4 regions of the Bradyrhizobium sp. USDA 4510 genome follow, and region 2 is predicted to be linked to each of the others. Evidence: riboswitches for the same ligand, from Rfam matches in the RefSeq annotation. Region 2 holds a riboswitch; each other region holds the start of a gene.
What was found. A riboswitch is a leader RNA that binds a small molecule or an ion and turns the genes downstream of it on or off. The one in region 2 is predicted to bind cobalamin.
Positions count from the first base shown of each region.

Region 1: linked by a shared signal. The riboswitch ahead of ACVMDN_RS33195 (TonB-dependent receptor) and the one ahead of metE (5-methyltetrahydropteroyltriglutamate--homocysteine S-methyltransferase) in region 2 are both predicted to bind cobalamin.
Region 3: linked by a shared signal. The riboswitch ahead of ACVMDN_RS02305 (ribonucleoside-diphosphate reductase subunit alpha) and the one ahead of metE (5-methyltetrahydropteroyltriglutamate--homocysteine S-methyltransferase) in region 2 are both predicted to bind cobalamin.
Region 4: linked by a shared signal. The riboswitch ahead of ACVMDN_RS11075 (DUF1636 family protein) and the one ahead of metE (5-methyltetrahydropteroyltriglutamate--homocysteine S-methyltransferase) in region 2 are both predicted to bind cobalamin.

Region 1 is NZ_JBSSBT010000001.1:7,105,833-7,110,521, reverse strand. It holds gene ACVMDN_RS33205 (amidohydrolase family protein) at 1-21, shown strand, start outside; gene ACVMDN_RS33200 (CobW family GTP-binding protein) at 23-952, shown strand; cobalamin riboswitch at 1,180-1,375, shown strand; gene ACVMDN_RS33195 (TonB-dependent receptor) at 1,484-3,757, shown strand; gene ACVMDN_RS33190 (cytochrome b family protein) at 3,760-4,689, shown strand, end outside.
Region 2 is NZ_JBSSBT010000001.1:1,275,499-1,280,187, reverse strand. It holds gene metE (5-methyltetrahydropteroyltriglutamate--homocysteine S-methyltransferase) at 1-1,411, opposite strand, end outside; cobalamin riboswitch at 1,513-1,712, opposite strand; gene ACVMDN_RS05660 (hypothetical protein) at 2,225-2,488, shown strand; gene ACVMDN_RS05655 (nodulate formation efficiency C protein) at 3,057-3,905, shown strand; gene ACVMDN_RS05650 (hypothetical protein) at 4,437-4,619, opposite strand.
Region 3 is NZ_JBSSBT010000001.1:484,371-489,059, reverse strand. It holds gene ACVMDN_RS02310 (ribonucleotide-diphosphate reductase subunit beta) at 1-26, opposite strand, end outside; gene ACVMDN_RS02305 (ribonucleoside-diphosphate reductase subunit alpha) at 17-1,906, opposite strand; cobalamin riboswitch at 2,069-2,283, opposite strand; gene ACVMDN_RS02300 (class I SAM-dependent methyltransferase) at 2,686-3,642, opposite strand; gene ACVMDN_RS02295 (nodulation protein NolB) at 3,820-4,032, opposite strand.
Region 4 is NZ_JBSSBT010000001.1:2,505,235-2,509,923, reverse strand. It holds gene cobN (cobaltochelatase subunit CobN) at 1-2,206, opposite strand, end outside; gene cobW (cobalamin biosynthesis protein CobW) at 2,206-3,240, opposite strand; gene ACVMDN_RS11075 (DUF1636 family protein) at 3,237-3,611, opposite strand; cobalamin riboswitch at 3,706-3,917, opposite strand; gene cobO (cob(I)yrinic acid a,c-diamide adenosyltransferase) at 3,954-4,607, shown strand; gene ACVMDN_RS11065 (cobyric acid synthase) at 4,619-4,689, shown strand, end outside.

The sequences.
Region 1 (4,689 bases), 5.8 Mb from region 2:
CGGCCTATCACGGGGGGCTGAGGTGCCGGTCCCGATCCTGCTGGTCGCGGGCTTCCTCGGGGCGGGCAAGACCACGGTCGTCAACCATCTGCTGGCGCATGCGCAAGGGCGGCGCATCGCCGCCGTGGTCAACGATTTCGGTGCGATCAATATCGACGCCGAGCTGATCGCCGGCGCCAGCGACGGCGTGGTCAGCCTGAGCAATGGCTGCATCTGCTGCACGCTGGAGGGCGACCTGCTGCGCACGCTCGCCACGTTGCTGCGGCGTGATCCGCGTCCCGAATTCATCGTGATCGAGACCAGCGGGATCGCCGATCCCGCCGACATCGTGCGCAACCTGATGGATCCCGTGATCTGGAAGGAGGCGCCGCTGGAGACCGTGCTGTGCGTGGTCGACGCGACGCAGCCTGCGGCGATGCTGAACGATGCGCTGCTGCGCTCGCAGCTCCGGGCGGCGGATGTGGTGGCGCTGAGCAAGGTCGATCTGACTGACGCCGCTGCGTGCGCCGCGATCCGCGACGCCGTGCGCGCGGTGCGTCCGGCGGCCGTGGTGGTCGATGCCTTGCATGGCGAGGTGCCGGCCGCGCTGCTGTTCCCAGCGGACCTCGATCATGTGTCGGCGCCGCGCGAGACCGCGCCGCGACGGCCGTCGTCCGATCGCTTCGACACGCTGAGCTGGACCTCGGAGCGGCCCGTCGTGCTGCCGCGCTTGCAGCAGGCGATCGGCAGACTGGCGCCGAAGCTGGCGCGGGCGAAGGGATTGTTCGAGACGGTGGAGCAGCCCGGGCGGCTGACCGTGCTTCAACTCGCCGGCGGCCGCGCGACCTTGGCTGCGGGCGGCGTCCCGTCGCCCGGCGTGCCGCGCACGCGCATCGTGTTCATCGCCGAGATGGGTGCGCTGTCACGCGCGGAGATTGATGAGGTGATGCAGGGATGCGTCGAGGCTCAGTGACGCGAACCTACGTTTCCCGTCATCCTGAGGAGCCGCGAAGCGGCGTCTCGAAGGATGAATCGGCCGCCAGCCGGGCCGTGCATCCTTCGAGACGCGCGTGCCGCGCTCCTCAGGATGACGGGTTGCTTTTCGGCGTCAGCCCTCGACGTCGCTGTGTCATCGCCGCAGCATCACCCGCAAAGCAGGTCTGCGACAATCGCATCGAATTGACAGCTCTGCAGCCAGCACCTATCGTTTTTGCCGACGGTTCCCTTCGGGGATCAAAAGGGAATGCGGTGCGAGGGTAACCCCAATGCCGCAGCTGTCCCCGCAACTGTAAACGGCGAGCCTTTCGTCAATTTGCCACTGGGCCATCAGGCCCGGGAAGGCGTCGACAGGCGATGACCCGTGAGCCAGGAGACCTGCCGTCAGTCGTGGTCACACGCGAGCACATCGGGCGGGGGCGTCCTGGTGGGATCGGAGCACTGCCTTTTTTGGCAATGCGCCAGTCCACGTTCGCGGTGACGTGCCACGTTACCGCGAGTCCTTTTCATGTCTCCGTCCTCTCCCGTTGCGCGCAAATGGCGCCTCGGTCTTCTCTGCTCCCTGTCATCATTGTTGTTGCCGGCCGAAGGCTCGGCACAAACGCCGCCACCAACCAGGCTCGATCCGATTGAGGTCGCGCCTTCCGCTGCGCCAAAGCCGAAGCCTGCGGCGCGCAGCCGTGACATGACCGCTGCGGCGCGGCCACGGCCGAGGCCTGCAACAGCCGGCAACGCCCCGCGCGTCGCGGCGTCGGGCGTACCGGGATCGGCATCGCCGACGCTCAATGCCACCACGCAGGGCGGCACCGGCAGTCGTCTCAACCTGACGCCGCTGCAGACGCCGGCCAGCGTCGAGATCATCACGGCGCAGACCATCGCTGAACGCGGCCAGCATAATGTGCTCGATGCCGTCACCCAGGACGCGGCCGGGTTCGTCGCAACGCCGGCGCCAGGCAATGGCGGCCTGTCGTTCAGCACCCGCGGCTTTGCCGGCAGCAACTCGGTGATGACGCTGTATGACGGCACGCGCTTCTATATCGGCTCCGGCACGCTGACGTTCCCCTATGACACCTGGTCGACGCAGCGCATCGAAGTGCTGCGCGGCCCGGCCTCGGTGCTGTACGGCGAAGGCGCGATCGGCGGCGTCATCAACGTGATTCCGAAGAAGCCGCAGAGCACGCCCTATAACGAGGCCGAGGTTTCGCTCGACAGCAACATGACGCGGCGGCTCTCGGTGGACAGCACCGGTCCGATCAATCCCAATGTGTCGTACCGCATCAACGCCACCGGCAACATGTCGGACAGCTGGGTCGATCGCGACAAGACCTCGAACGCGGTGGTCTCCGCTGCCGTGCGGGTGCAGGCGTCGGACAATCTCGCCTTCACGCTCTCGGAAGATTACGGCGATCGCAGCCCGTCGCGCTATTTCGGCACGCCGCTGATCAACGGCGCGATCCAGGACGCGCTGCGCTTCAAGAACTACAATGCAGCGGACAGCGCGATCCGCTATCAGGACAGCTGGACCCGGTTCAAGACCGAGTGGGACGTCGCCGACGGCATCAAGGTCAACAACACGCTGTATTACCTGACCAGCGAGCGGCACTGGCGCGACATCGAGAACTACACCTGGAATCCGAAGACCCAGCTGATCGATCGCACGAGCTATATCGAGATATTCCACGACCAGAAGCAGCTCGGCAACCGGATGGATACGACCTTCAGCGGCCACGTGTTCGGCCTTGCGAACCAGGTCGTCGCCGGGTTCGACGTCAACCGGATCGACTTCACCCATACCAACAACTCGCCCTATGGCGGCGCGTCGTCGGTCAATCCTTATGTGTTCGATCCCGGATCGTTCTTCGCCACGACGACGGCGACCACGCCGGGCTTCAACGCGATCGTCAATCAATACGCGCTGTTCGCCGAGGATCGGCTCTCGCTGACCGATCAGTTGTCGCTGGTGACCGGGGTCAGGTATGATCGCCCCGAAGTGGACCGCACCGACTACAAGACGCCGGCAAACAGTTTTGAGACGACGCTATCGGGCACTAGCTGGCGCGCGGGCCTCGTTTACGAGCCGATCAAGAACCTCGCGTTCTATGGCCAGTACGCGGTCGGCGTCGATCCGGTCAGCAATCTGATCTCACTGTCGACCACGCAGAAGACATTCCAGCTTGCGACCGGCAAGCAGACCGAGATCGGGGTCAAGCAATCGTTCTGGGGCGGCCGCGGCGAGTGGACGCTGGCTGCCTACGAGATCGTCAAGACCGGGCTCACGATTCCCGATCCCGGCAATCCCACCGGCGGCCTGGCATTGCAGATCGGCCAGCAATCATCCCGCGGGGTCGAAGGATCGATCGGGCTCGCACTGAGCGACGGCTGGCGCGTCGACGCCAATCTTGCGCTGTTGCGCGCCAGATACGACAACAACAGCCAGGTGGTCGGCGGCAAGATCGTCAGCTTCAACGGCAATGTCCCGGTCAACGTGCCGCAGCAGGTCTCGAACGTCTGGCTGACCTGGGACTTCGCGCCCAACTGGTCGGCCTATGGCGGCGTGCAGATCGTCGGTGCGATGTACTCCGATCTTGCCAACACCCAGCTGCGTCCGGGCTACAACGTGGTCAATGGCGGCGTCAGGTGGAAGCCGGACGACCGCACCACGGTCGCGTTCCGCCTCTACAATCTGTTCGACAAGGCTTACGCGGTGACCTCGAACGGTACCGGGCAGTGGCTGCTCGGCATGCCGCGCACCGCCGAATTGTCCGTCAACGTGAAGTTCTGACCATGCGCAACGCTCTGATCCGGCGCGGGCGGCGGTGGCTCTATATCGTCCATCGCTGGATCGGCATTGCGACGTGTCTCCTGTTCGCGATGTGGTTCATCTCCGGCCTCGTCATGATGTACGTGGCCTTTCCGCGCCTTACCGACAGCGAGCGCCTCGCCGCGCTTCCTGTCATTCCCTGGAGCAAGGTGCGGGTCACGCCTGATCGCGCGATGGCGATCGCAGGTGTCGAGCGTTATCCGCGTGACCTGCGGCTTTCGATGATGGACGACACGCCCGTCTATCGGGTGACCGGCTGGAAGGGAGGGACGATCACCATTTCGGCGACCGACGGCAGCGTGATTGACCGGATCACGCCGGACCAGGCGCTGGCCATTGCCGCTCATCATCCGCATGCCTTGCAGCCTCGCTTGATCGAAACGATTACGCGCGACCAATGGTCAGTCACGTCGCGCTTCGATCCGTTGCGGCCGCTCTATCTGATCGGCCTCGGTGACGCCGATGGCACCGAGCTCTATGTTTCCTCGCGCACCGGCGAGATCGCGCTCGACACCACACGTTGCGAGCGGATCTGGAATTGGCTCGGCTCGATCCCGCACTGGATCTATCCGACCGTGTTGCGCAAGGACGGTTCGCTGTGGCGCGACGTGGTGTTGTGGATCTCCGGCATCTGCCTCGTCGTCGCGGTCACCGGCTTCTGGATCGGCGTCCTCCGCCTGCGGCTGATGCGCCGCTACGCTGATGGCGCCATCTCGCCCTATCGCGGCTGGATGGCCTGGCATCACATCGCCGGCCTGATCGGCGGCATCTGCGTCTTGACCTGGATGTTTAGCGGCTGGCTGTCGCTCAATCCCGGCGGCGCGTTCTCCGGCCGCGGCGTCACCCGCGAGATCGCGATCGGCTATAGCGGCCATGACACGGCCGACATCGTC
Region 2 (4,689 bases):
TCGCGTGCGCCGCGCGGGCATTACGCACCTCTGCGGTCTGCGGAAACGATCCGATCGTCGTGGTCGGAAACGCCGGCAGTTTGAAGCGCTTGCGTTGGATCTCGGCACGGCTGGCAAATGGGCTGACGCGCCGTCGCATGGTCTGATTGATCGCACTCATCCGGACGGCGACATTGGCGTCACGGATCTTCGGGGAAGTTCCGCGGCGGGTGGTAACGCGCTCCGATTCCGCAAGAGCGTCGGCAACATCCTGATCGCCTGCGAGTGCCCGTGCCAAGGTCGCAAGCTCGCGAATCTTCTGAACCGAGAACGCAAGCCAGCTCTTGACATCGGAAGCAAGCTCCGTTTCGAGTTCAACATCGACCGGCACGTGAAGCAGCGAACAGGATGGGGCGATCTGTACGCGATCCTTGCCGAGCTTCGCAATGGCGGGATCGAGCCGCTGGCGCAGCGCCGACAAATTCGTCCGCCACACATTGCGACCGTCTATCACGCCGAGTGACATGACGAGTTCACTTCGCCCGGCAGCAATGATCTGATCCAATAACTCCGGCGCCCGAACCAGATCGACATGCAGGCCGGCAACAGGTAGGCGCAAGGCGGTGTGAAGATTGTCGCCAAGGTGGCCAAAATAGCTGGCAACCATGATCTTGATGGCCGGCCCTTCCTTGGCGAGCCGGTCATAGGCATGCAGCAAAGATTTTTTTGCCCCCTGATCCAGATCAAGGACCATACAGGGCTCGTCAAATTGAACCCATTCTGCTCCGCGTTTGGCCAATTCCTGCAGAACCTTGATATAGATCGGTATCAGGTCATCCAGGAGTGACAGTGGCTGGATCGCGGGATCCGCACTCTTGCCTAGCTTCAAGAAAGTGGCCGGACCGATCAGGACAGGGCGCGTCTGAAAGCCAAGGGCCTTGGCTTCCTCATACTCCTCGATAGGCTTGCGAGAGGAGAGTCTGAAAGTCTGCCCCCGATGAAATTCCGGAACCATGTAGTGGTAGTTGGTATCGAACCACTTGGTCATCTCCTGCGCGGGTGCGCCATAGCCGCGAGGTCCGTGACCGCAACTCGCATCCTGACTGCCGCTTTGTGAACCGCGTGCCATGGCGAAATACGTCTTGAGAGAAGCAGGCTCGGCTTTCGAGGCATAGACTTCCGGGATGGCGCCGACCATGACACTGGTGTCGAGCACCTGATCGTATAGCGAGAAATCGTTCGACGGAATGATGGTGACACCGAGGGATTTCTGGCGCGCCCAGTTCGCCGCACGTAGGCCGGCTGCGTCCTCGAGCAATTGCTGTTCGCTGATTCTTCCGGCCCAATAGCTTTCGAGCGCGAGTTTAAGCTCGCGTCTTGGACCGATGCGCGGCGTTCCGAGCGTGGCAACCGGAAGCGAGAGAAGAGACATAGCGTTAACCCATGTTGGGGGCAAAGGCCATGGCGGACGCAGGCAGGAGACGTCGCGCGAGCGACGGCTGCTTGGCGCACCACCGGGACACCCCGCCCGTGGACGAACATATTGTCGGGGCAGGTCTCCTGGCTCGCGGGTCATCGCCACTGTCCGGCCTTCCCGAAGCCGCGCAGGCTTCAGTGACTCTGTTGGACAGCGGCTCGCCGCTCACAGTTGCGGGGGCAGCGCCGGCATCACCGGCTTCCCTCTTAGCTCCGGATCAAGCAGGAACCGGAGCACCTCGACGACTTGGATTATCGGCAAGACAACTCCGCCGTCAACCTCTCAAATTGATGCTGCGACGTCTCCTACGTGTTGACGATGCACGGCCACTCTTGATCGCGACGTTGAAGCCACTCTCCAATCACAGATATCGGGGTGACCATCTGCGAGGCGCGTTGGCGTCGGACCGCGTGTCAGATCATGGAAGAGACGAATGCGGCCTGGGCGATGAAGGTCACGGTGCCGAGACAGGACGCTCTTCACGCGATCCAGCTTTCAAACATTCATCGAGCACCCTTCGATAAGTCCCCCTTTCTCCACCAACAACCAGTGTGAATAGGCGCGCTATACGCTAAATCCGCCGGCATACTCAGCGAGCATGTTGATCTACGACCAATCCTGGTAGGCGCCATGCGGACGTTTTTTGGCGATACTGCGAAAAGCAAGCATAGTGAATCACCAACGAAAAGAGTAGCTCGCAATGAAAATGGCTGTTTGGAGTGCCCTCGGCGTCTTTGCTGCTGCCGTCTTTGCGGTCGGCCTGTTCGGGTGGATAGCAAGGCCACTTATGAACCCGGCCGTCAGACAGATGCTCTCGAACGTTTTGAGCAGTTCAAGCCGAAGCTAGCTCAACCCGAGGGGCTTGGCCTTCTTGCCCGGTCGGTACGACTGCATGGAAGCGCGGCTCTTCCAAATGTTGACTACGGCGACGAACTGATAGACGCCGGTCACGAAGCGGGCCATCACGCGAGCGGCGAATGTCGTCGTCCCATCGTCTGCCTGACTTTTGAACTTGCGAGCGCCAATTCCTAATCGCTCGCCGCTGATGGGCGGCTTCGCCTCGTTGTGGCCATAAAGCGCCTTGCACAACCGGTTGAGGCACTCTCGACCTTGGCAGCAGCGGCAACGAACCCGGACCACACCGGTTCGATGGCGGCAAACCTGCACTCAATTGTCGTCTGGCTTCTGGCAGCGAGGCTTTCAAAACTGCGCTGCTCGGAGATCCAGTGCGTGACAGGAATGAGCCACGAAAGTCGCTGCGAATAGGCTTAATGGCAACATAAATAAGGTGCGCAGGTCGGGAAGTCGACAAAGGCGGCACAAATCTGGTGCGAACTGCCTGCTATTGCCTGGCACGAAGAATGCAAGTCCTCGCTTGCCCAGGCTTCTCCTCCTGGGCTGGTCCAGCATTGCAAGTTGAAGCTTTGGCTGACCACTGAAGTTAGCGGCGCGTGACATCGAGGGACAGCGCCTGCTTGCGCGGGACATCAGCAGGTGCTCGCGTCACGTTGCCGCTAACTTCTAGCGATCTCGTAGAGCACGTCGAAGATTGTCCGCTTTGGAATTGACGCGTGGATGAGAACCAGATAGGCCGGCAGCAATGAAGAGAATGTCTGGAACGCGCGTGCTTTGGTTCTGTCTCGGTCGATCGCTGATCTGCCTGGCCGGGCTGGCAGCGACAAACAGCAACGTTCGCGCCAACGACAGCGCGCCTGTCGAAAGGGTCAAGTCAACGTGGCGAGCGCAAGACGGCGAGACTATAGAACAAATCATCTCCAAGGTCTCGAAGGTGGCTCACTTCGTCCCTCGGTCGTGGGGAGTCGCTGAAGCAATTGACCGAACAGAGTATGTGTACTTTTCGTGGACCAGGCACCAAGACAACAAATCAGACGAACAGTACGCAATCACTTGGAAGATCGCGACCGACGGAACGATCAGACTTGCGTCGCCATATGCCAAGCCGATTGAATTGGGCTGGCGCGCCTTTGCGCTCTCGTTGATCGCCAGTGAGGTCACCGATGGCGAAAGGGACGCAAATCTTCGCTTTCTGCACGATCCTGTTAACTTCAACTTCGTAACGACCGCACAAGGCAAGCTCGGCAATCTTCTGCGGCACGGCCGGTGCCATATCATTGAGCCCGTTGCGGTGGATTACGCGGCGAAACCGAATGACAAACCGACGAAAAAGGGTGATCTTTGGCGCGTTCTGCTTTTGGTGAACTGCAAGATCCCAGGGCCCCATTATTTTACTCGCAACGGCGTCATCGCTTTCGAGAAAAGCGAAGGACAAGATTGGGAGCCTCAATCTTTTTTTGCCAAACGTATCGCAGCCTTTCCTGCAGGCTCTTGGTTCGATCGCATAGAGCCAAATAAACGAGAAACAATAGAGAGGGCGCGAAAGGCCTCGGCCAATGATCGCACAGAGCAAGATCGCGGCGCAGCTCCTTGACGCTGAGCGCCTCTGAGTAGCGGCCAAAGCACACACGCTCGGAAACGTTGACGTGTGCTGTTCTGTCTTTGCAACAGACCGGCAGCCTCTCTCGCAGCTTGTCACAGGAAAAGGCACACAGCACTGTTGCTCGCGGCTCATTGTGCGAGAAATCGATGCTATGATCAGACGACCACGTGCCGGCTTACGAGAACCGATTTAGCCTTCCCCGCACATACGCGGTGCGCGGACGCCAATCTACGACGAGGCCAGCTCGAAATCCCATTCTGCAGCGGACTTCGCCCAGCAGGCGTGCGCGCAGCGCATCGCTTCAACGGAAAATGGCACCCGCAGGAGCGTGAGCATAGCGACGCCGAAGGCGGCACGCGGGACCGAGTGCAGCGACGAGACCGGTTAAATGGGTACCCGGGAACGGGGCAGTGATAGCGACGCCGGCATTCTTGATGGCGGCGGGCGCCTTTCCCGAGTACCCCCGGCGAGGAGCTCCGCAGCCGTGCGCAATGGATGGACCGTAGACTTGAGACGGAGGATCTAGATTTCCTCGGGCGCATTCGTCTGCGCGTCATGAATCCTGATCTGAAGCATGGGAAAGCGCTTCTTTAATTCTTCCCTACCCGCCCGGGCGCCGTCTCTCGTTGTAAACTCGGCTTCGAGTCGGCCGTCCACTTCAAGCCCGTAACAAGAGATCGGCAATTCACGGCTGGCTGCAACCATTTCGTTCCCATTGTGCAGTGAGGTGCTTGAGAACGATGCGTAATGAGTCGCCCAAACCGCACCAGGGTAA
Region 3 (4,689 bases), 790 kb from region 2:
ACGGACGAGAGATCGATCACTGACATGCGAGGCACTCCTCATAGTCGGTGCGCTGCTGCGATGGTTGCGGGGGCGCAGCCTTGTCGCCATCGGCGATGGCGCCGGCGAACGCCGCGCGCGAAATAGATTTTGAACGGCAGTAGTAGAGGCTCTTCACCCCCCGCTTCCATGCCGTCCAGTGCAGCATGTGAAGATCCCATTTATCGACGTCAGCCGGCAGATAGAGGTTGACCGACTGGCTCTGGCAGACGAACGCGGCGCGGTCGGCGGCAAGTTCGACGATCCAGCGCTGGTCGATCTCGAAGGCGGTGCGAAAGACCGCTTTCTCGATTTCCGAGAGGATGTCGAGATGGGCGACCGAACCCTCGGCGGCGATGATGGACTGCCAGATCGCCGAAGTATTGGCGCCCTTGGCGGCCAGCAGCTTGGCGAGATGCCGATTACGCACCGAGATGGCGCCGGACAAGGTCTTATGGGTGTAGATGTTGGCCGGGATGGGTTCTACACAAGCGCTGGTGCCGCCGCAGATAATGCTTATCGAGGCGGTCGGCGCGATCGCGATCTTATGGCTGAAGCGGGCCATCACGCCTCGTTCCAGGGCATCCGGGCACGGCCCCCGCTCGCGCGCGAGCGTCACGGATGCCGCATCAGCATCGCGACGGATTTTCCGGAACATGTTCAGATTGAACGACTTGGCCACGACGCTTTCCATCGGAATGCTCTTGGCCTGCAGGAACGAGTGGAAGCCCATGACGCCAAGGCCGACGGAACGCTCACGCAAGGCGGCGTAGCGGGCACGCTTCATGACGCCCGGCGCCACCGTGATGAAGTGGGTCAGCACGTTGTCGAGGAAGCGCATGACGTCCTCGATGAAGCCAGGCTCCTCGTTCCACTGGTCCCAGGTCTCGAGGTTGAGCGACGACAGGCAGCACACGGCGGTACGCTCCTCGTCGCGATGATCGATGCCGGTCGGCAGGGTAATTTCGCTGCACAGGTTGGACGTTGAGACCTTGAGGCCGAGCTCGCGCTGGTGCTTGGGGAGCGCGCGGTTCACTGTATCGATGAACAAGAGATAAGGCTCCCCCGTCTGCAGCCGGTTCTCCAGGATGCGTTGCCACAGCTGGCGGGCGTCGATTTCGCGGATAACCTCCTTGGTCTTCGGACTGCGCAGAGCGAACGCAGTGCCGGCGCCTACGGCACGCATGAACTCATCGGTGACGTTGATGCCGTGATGCAGGTTGAGACTCTTGCGGTTGAAGTCGCCGGACGCCTTGCGGATCTCGAGGAACTCCTCGATCTCGGGATGGTGGATATCGAGATAGACCGCAGCCGAGCCGCGCCGTAACGAGCCCTGGCTGATCGCCAACGTCAGGCCGTCCATGACGTGGATGAACGGGATGATGCCTGAGGTAACGCCGCCCTTCACCTGCTCGCCGATCGAGCGAACATTGCCCCAGTAGGTGCCGATGCCGCCACCGTTAGAGGCAAGCCATACGTTCTCGTTCCAGGTGCCCACGATGCCTTCGAGCGAGTCCGACACCGAGTTAAGGAAGCAGGAAATCGGCAGGCCGCGCGTCGTGCCGCCGTTGGAGAGCACCGGTGTGGCTGGCATGAACCACAGCCGAGACATCGCATCGTAGAGACGTTGGGCATGCGCAACATCATCCGCGAAGGCGCAAGACACCCGCGCGAACATGTCCTGGATCATTTCGCCGGCGAGCAGATAACGGTCGCTCAGCGTCAGCTTGCCGAACGGCGTCAACAGGTCGTCGCGCGTCCGATCGAGCTTGAGATCGGCCGGCTTTGGCGATGGCGCAAGGGGGTACGGCAGCGGGGCCGGCGACGGCGGCGGCACAAGACACAACTCAGGCGCGCTGGGCTCTGCCTGCAATGGCTGCGACCTCACGCGCGCCGGCTCCTCAATGAGATGACCATGCTGATCGAAATCGTAAGACGGCGACATCGGCAACCCCGCGATGTTAGGCGGGGGGGACTGCGCGGATGACTTGCGAGGAAACCGGTCAAACGTCTCCGGCTGCAAGCGACCCAACGGGGCACCCCGCCCGAGGACTTTCGTTCAGTCGCGGCAGGTCTCCTGGCTCGCGGGTCGCCGCGGCTGTCGGCCTTCCCGGCGCTGTGCTGCGCCAGTGACCATGATGACAACCGCTCGCCGCTTACAGTTGCGGGGGCAGCCCCGGAGTAGCCGTTCGGCGCACCGGGTTCCCTCTTAGCTTCCGACCTACAAAATGTTGGGGCCAGAAGACCGTGACTGGCTAGACATAGGCACTACTCGCCGGGATTCGTCAACTGGGGAGATCCAGATTGAAACGCAAAAACATACCGAAGCCCGGACGACTTTGTCGCCGCTGTCGGCTTCTGCTGCAGGTGATTGGATATGCCGTTGGGCTGCATTACCGGTTTCCGTCAAGCCTGCGCAAAGGTCGAGGGAATTCCTGGCTCGCACGTCGCATTGATGGAATCTAAGAAACGGCGCGTCAGTAGAGGAGCAATTCGGCCAGACGCTTGATTTGATTCGCAGCGCTCCTGCTCGCCGCGACCAATGGCATCTGGACGAATTCGTTATCCACTCGCGGGCGAACAACATCGGCTCTGGCGCGCCGTCGACCGGAATGGCCTTGCATCCAGCCCCGAACCGAATCGCGCTGCACAGTGGTCCCACGCCTGTCACGGCTCCAGCGCGACCTGCAAGCCCTCCTTACTTTCAACATGAACGTAACGGGGTCCGATCGGCCGTCCCCTGCCGCTGGCGACAGTGACAATGTCTTCCAAAGGCATGGCGCGCGCATCCGCCTCGGGGCGAGACAAGATCAGATCGGCGTGAAACAGCCCTTCCGATTCGAGGCCGGTGGCATCCACGCCAAGGGCCGCCAAGCTGGCCAAACAGCTCTCAAATTCTTCAGCATCGCGAAAGCGACGCTGGATAAACGTTGCGCCGGCAAGACGTTCTGTCACAAGACCACGGTTTGCGAACGTCGCGGCGAGCGATTCAAATGGGAACATTCGTAGCACGAAGGAGATGATCCATGGTTGCTTCTCTGCCGCATCGAGAATCTCGCCGAACGTCTTCTCGGTAACGTAGCCGATGCATCCGGTCGACATGATAACATCCACGGAGCGGAGAATGCGCGCGCTGTCCATCGATAGCGCCTCCTTTTCAAGGTCAGCGACAATGCCCTGCTCTAAAAGGCCAACATTCTTCGCATAGCTGACCGCCGCTGCCGACACATCGAGGCCGATAAAGCGTGCCAACCCGACATCAGGCCAGGCTGCATAGAAACTGCGATCGAGACTCACCAATGTCTCAGAGCTGATCGCTCTCATCTCACGCCGGGCGTAGCGGTGACGCAAGCCCGCGAAGGTCAGCGGAAAGCGATGCACCGCTGCATTGATACCGTACGAACAACCAACATCGAGCACGACGGGCTTGAGGCCGGTGGCCGAAGCTTTCGCTGCCAGTATTTGGCGCACAACCGGCTCAGCCACGTCCGGTATCATATAATCCAGGTCTCCGAGGACCGAGAAATATGCCCTCGGATCATCCGAAGCATAAATATCGTGGAATGCAGCTTTAGACCGATTGATGCGCGAGAAATCTATCCGCAACGCAATGTCTCCTCTCATTTGCAAGCAGCTCGACGGCTGTTGCCTTCGTACCCGCCTGCACTTTGGTTATATAGGGTGTAGGCCCTTACATCCGCCGATGCGGTAGCAGAAGTGGCAAGTGAACAAGCGCATCACCCCCTCTGCGCGTCGCGGCGCGAGCGATCCTGCTGTTGTGCGAAGAAACCATCAGCCCGCTCAGCCCACCGATAGAAGCTTATTCAGAGATAAGCTGACGGCGCCGGCGCCCTTGGAGATGAGCGAAACCTGAATGACGCGATCGCCAACATCCCACAGGTTCGTCAAGGCCGAATCGAAATGATCCCTACCTTCCGGTTTACCTGCCGGATGCCAGGCGGCAGGCCCACGAAGCTGCACCTTGCTTCGAAGCTGCCTGCGCAAGACTATCATGAAACTGGTCCCGCACCGATAAACAGCCGCTGGAGAACCATTCAGCCGGGTTGAGAGAGATCGAGGCAACGGCAGGCAACATGAGAAGAACCGTTTTGTCACGTGATGAGATTGGCACCTTCGTGAGCGCGAATGGGCCAGCACCCTAGAAACGCAAGCTGACCGAAAGCTGACGAGCCTTCGTCACCTGATGATCATCGAGCGCGAAACCAGTGCCCCATCTTGAGATGCTCCGGAGATCTTGCGAGATCGTTAGACCAAATCAACGAATGCTGCGGATCGGCAGACGGGAATTGCACCAGGCCAAGTCAACGCAACCATACAAAGCTGACACCGGCATTGAAAATCCGTCCGGCCTTACTGGCAAGGCCATGTCATCAATCGTGTCGAAATCGTCTGAGCGCCGTCAGCTTCTCGAAAGCTTGTCCGTCCTAGCATACGGCGTGAAGACGGCGGTGTCCCCATGGATGGTCGCGGAACTGAGCGCTGGAGGCGCACCGAGCAACAGGATGCAAGTGGTAGGACCTGTTGAACTCTGCCGCTCAACACTCCTTGTTCGTCGCGATCTCGGGCCGCAACTAGGTGACCGTCTTGTGGTGCACCCTTAAATCGGAGAACGTATAATGTCAGTCGACCTATCGCCAACCGCCAATTCAA
Region 4 (4,689 bases), 1.2 Mb from region 2:
TCACGCCTTGCGCATGCGCCGACGGCGTCGGCACCGCGCGCGGATTGACCGCAAACAGATTGCGCCCGGTCGGGAGCACGTCGCTGCGCCCGCGATAGGGCGAGCCCGACGGCCCCGGCGCAACACGCCGGCCGGCGAGCGCACCAAGCAACGCCTCCTTCTCCGCCTCACCGCAAGCTCCCTGCCCGAACACATGCAGGCCGTCGCCGAACTGGCTTTCCTTGAGGTCGCAGACGAAACGATCGATCTGCGGAATGGCCTCGGCCGCGGAGACCGACGCGGCGAGACCGAGATCGTCCTCCAGCCCGGCGATGCGCGCTTCGTCGCGGATCGCGGCGATCAGGCGCTGCCGGCGCGCCGGATCGAGACCATCGGCGGTCGAATACTCATCGAGCAAGCGCTCAAGATTGCGCAAGCCCTTGGGGACCGCGGCCTGTGCCAGTGGCGGCGGCAGATGACCGATCGTCACGGCACCGATCCGGCGCTTGGCCTGCGCCGCCTCGCCGGGATCGTTGACGATGAAGGGATAGACAACAGGCAGATCGCCGATCAGCGCCTCCGGCCAGCATGCGGGCGACAGCGCAACCGACTTGCCGGGCAGCCATTCCAGCGTTCCGTGCGCGCCGATGTGGACGACGGCATCGATGGCCTGCCGCCTGAGCCACAGATAGAACGCGACATAGGCATGGCGCGGCGTGCGCGCCAGATCGTGATAGTCGGCGTCGCGCTGTCCCACCTCACCGCGCTCCGGCTGAACGGCGATGACCGATTTGCCGCAGCAGATCGCCGCGAAATGAAATGCGCCGTCACGGCAATCGGGATCATCTTCCGGCGCGCCCCATGCGCGGCTGAGATCGCCCTGCAGCAGCTCGGGAAGGCCGGAAAGCGCCGCACGATAGTCGGCGACGTTCCACGTCAAATTCCTGCGCAAAAGAATGTCGCCCAGTGACTCCACCGGCTCAAGGTCAAATCCCGCGCCCGCAAGATCAGCCAGCATCGCCCCGACCGAGGCAAGCGCATCGAGGCCGACGGCATGCGCGATCTGATGCGGGCGGCCGGGATAGTTCGAGAGCACCAGCGCGAGCCGCTTCTCCTGTGCCGGCTTGCTGGCAAGCCGATGCCAGGCGGCCACGCGTGCGGCAACTGCAGCGACGCGCTCGGCATCCGGTCGATGCGCAAGATGCGCGAATTGCAGCTCAAGATCGCGCTCACCAGGCGATTTGAAGCTCACGACCCCTGTGAACAGGCGGCCGTCGACCTCCGGCAGCACCACATGCATCGCGAGATCGCCGGGCGAGAGCCCGCGGAGCGACAAGGCCCAATCCTCGCGCCGCGCGGTCGACAGCGCGACCTGGAACACCGGGCATGATGCAGCGTCGAACGGCGTCGTGCCGTCGTCACCGGCCGCGGAAAACGCGGTCGCATTGACGATCGCCGCTGGAGCGCATTGCGCAAACTGAGCGCGCAGCCAATCGGCCACGCCCGCCGCCTTCAGCGAGGTGACGAACACACCGTGGGCATCAAAGCCCCTCTCACGCAATGCATCGATCAATGCATCGACCGGCGCCGTATCGCCTGCCGCGAGGTAGGAACGATAGAACGTCACCAGCACGCGCGGCCGGCCGTCCGGTGCCGGCAACGCCGTGATGGCACCGCGCCGGGAATCGTAGACGCCGATCTCGGGAAGATCGATCTCGCCGACCACCGGCCCGGCATAGAGTCCGGACGCCAGCGCCAGTTGCGCGATCACGGCCTGCGCGGCAACCGGGCCGCCCTTGTCGCACAGCACCTTCAGACGGCGCAGCGTCGAGACCGGCAAGGTCGAGAATTCATCGAGCCGCAGATCGTCGCGGCCATCCGCCGGCAGCACCACCAGGGCAATGCCGCGCTCCTTCGCCAGCCGATGCACCGCGGCCAGCCCGTATGACCAATAGGGCTCGCCGCCGATCAGCCGCACCAGAATGCCGCGGGCGTGCGAGAGCGTCCGCTCGATATAGGTATCGACCGACAGCGGATGGCGCAGCTCCGCGAGATTGGCGAGCCGCAGCGACGGCAGCGCAGCACGGCCGCGCCGCCAGCCGGCCGCGAAGGCAGCAAGATCGCTGTCGGAAAACGACAACACCACGAGATCGGCCGGATCCTGGCCGAGGTCCCTTGGCGTCGCGGTCTCCTCAAGGCCGCGGCTCTCGCGGAAGACGACGTGCATCAGACACCAAGCCGTGCCCTGATCGCGGCTTCATCGATGTCGGCATGTTCGCCGATCACGACGAGCTTCGACTGCCGCGCCCGGGCGCCCCAGGGCATGTCGAACTGATGCCGCACCCGCTCGCCGACCGATTGCACCAACAGCCGCATCGGCTTGCCTTCGACCGCGATGTAGCCCTTGGCGCGCAGCACGTTCTGCTCGCGCGCCAGCCCCTTGATCGAGGCGACCAGCGCGTCGACATCCGAAACTTCCGGAAGATCGATCACGACGGAATTGAAATCGTCGTGCTCGTGTTCCTCCTCGCCATCGTGATGCGACGGCCGCGCCGCGAGATCGCTTTCCGCCGCCGCCCCGAGCCCGAGGATTACGCGCGCGTCGATCGTGCCGTCGACGACGGGCAACATCGGCACCTCGCGCGGCATCTCGGCCGCGATCACCTCTTTCGCTGCCTTGATCCCCTCCGCCCCCGCGAGGTCCGCCTTGGTCAGCAGCACGATATCGGCACATGCGATCTGGTCCTCGAACACTTCCGACAGCGGCGTCTCGTGGTCGAGATTGTCGTCCGCCGCACGCTGCGCATCCACCGCGGCCGGATCAGGCGCAAAACGGCCGGCGGCGACGGCCTCGGCGTCGGCGAGCGCGATCACGCCGTCGACCGTGATCCGCGAACGGATCTCCGGCCAGTCGAACGCTTTCAGCAGCGGCTTCGGCAGCGCGAGCCCGGAAGTTTCGATCACGATGTGATCGGGCTTCACGTTCCGCGCCAGCAACTGCTCCATCGCCGGGATGAAATCGTCGGCGACGGTGCAGCAGATACAGCCATTGGCGAGTTCGACGATGTTCTCGGCCGGACAATTGGCGTCGGCGCACGACTTCAGGATGTCGCCGTCGACGCCTTCGCTGCCGAATTCGTTGACCAGCACCGCGAGCTTCTTGCCGTTGGCATTGCGGATCAGATGCTGGATCAGCGTCGTCTTGCCGGAGCCGAGAAAGCCGGTCACGACGGTGACCGGAATTTTGGCGAGCGTGGTCATTCTGCGGCCTCCGGCACGACGGGAAGAGGTGGAATGCGGGCGAGCGATTGCTTGCGGAAGATTTCCGGACGGCTGCGCCACGGCACGATGCCGTCGGGCGCCGCCGCATAGGCGGAGGCACCGGCGATCACATCCGCGGCATTATCAGCGGACAGTCGGCCGTAGACATAGGACCAGCGCCCCGGCGCGCTGAGCGCGACCGAGCAACCCTGGCTGCAGGCCGACAGGCATGCGACGGGAACCAGATTGACGTCATCAGGCACGCCGGCCTCGACAAGCGCGGCATGCAGGCGTGCACCGGGCGCGAGCTCACCTTCCGCCGGCGTCTGGCCGGCGCGGCAGGTGATGCAGACATGAAGTGTAACGCTCATCGCCCTTCCTGGATTGACAGCGGGAAGCGATGAGGCACACGAACCGATTTTGGACAGGTTCGTTCCCCGTCGCGGAACACCCCGTCCGCCGGTTTCACAACATGCTGCGTTGGCAGGTCTCCCGGCTTGCGGAGCAGGTTTTACCCTTCGATGCCCACCTTCCCGACTCCGTATGGAATCAGTGGCTTGGGCATCTCTCCGGTCACGGTCGCGGGGGCGGCTGCGCTTCGGGCCCGATTTAGCGGAGCCCTATCGCATTCCCTCTTCGCCTGTCGTAGGACAGGAACCAACGCAGGACCACCATTCGTCCAAGCCTCGCACTTGTCAAGCCGAAGGAATGTGATGACTTCTGATGGAAAGGGCGCTGAAGACGGCGCCGTCGGCACCGATCTTTCGCCGGATGCGCGCCACGCGGACAAGATGGCGAAAAAGAAGGCCGCCCGCGACCGCATCATGGCGACCAAGAGCGGTGAAAAGGGCCTGATCATCGTTCATACCGGCGCCGGCAAAGGAAAATCGTCCTCCGCGTTCGGCATGATCGTGCGCTGTGTGGCGCACGGCTTTCCCTGCGCCGTGGTGCAGTTCATCAAGGGCGCCTGGGATACCGGCGAGCGCCGCCTGCTCACCGGGCATTTCGGCGATCTCTGTCAATTCCACGCAATGGGCGAAGGCTTTACCTGGGAGACGCAGGATCGCGCCCGCGACATCGCGGCAGCGCAAGCCGGCTGGAAAAAGGCCAAGCAGCTGATCGCAGACCCGAGCCTGCGCATGGTCGTGCTCGACGAGATCAACATCGCGCTACGCTACGATTACCTTGCGATCGCCGATGTCGTCGACTTCCTGACCACGTCGAAGCCGCCGATGACCCATGTCGTGCTCACCGGGCGCAACGCCAAGGAGGAGCTGATCGAGATTGCCGATCTCGTCACCGAGATGACGCTGGTAAAGCATCCGTTCCGCTCCGGCATCAAGGCCCAGCCGGGCGTCGAGTTCTGACGGGCATCACGATGGCGCGCGCATTGATGATCCAGGGAGCCGGCTCGGACGTGGGCAAATCGCTCATCGTCGCCGGCCTCGC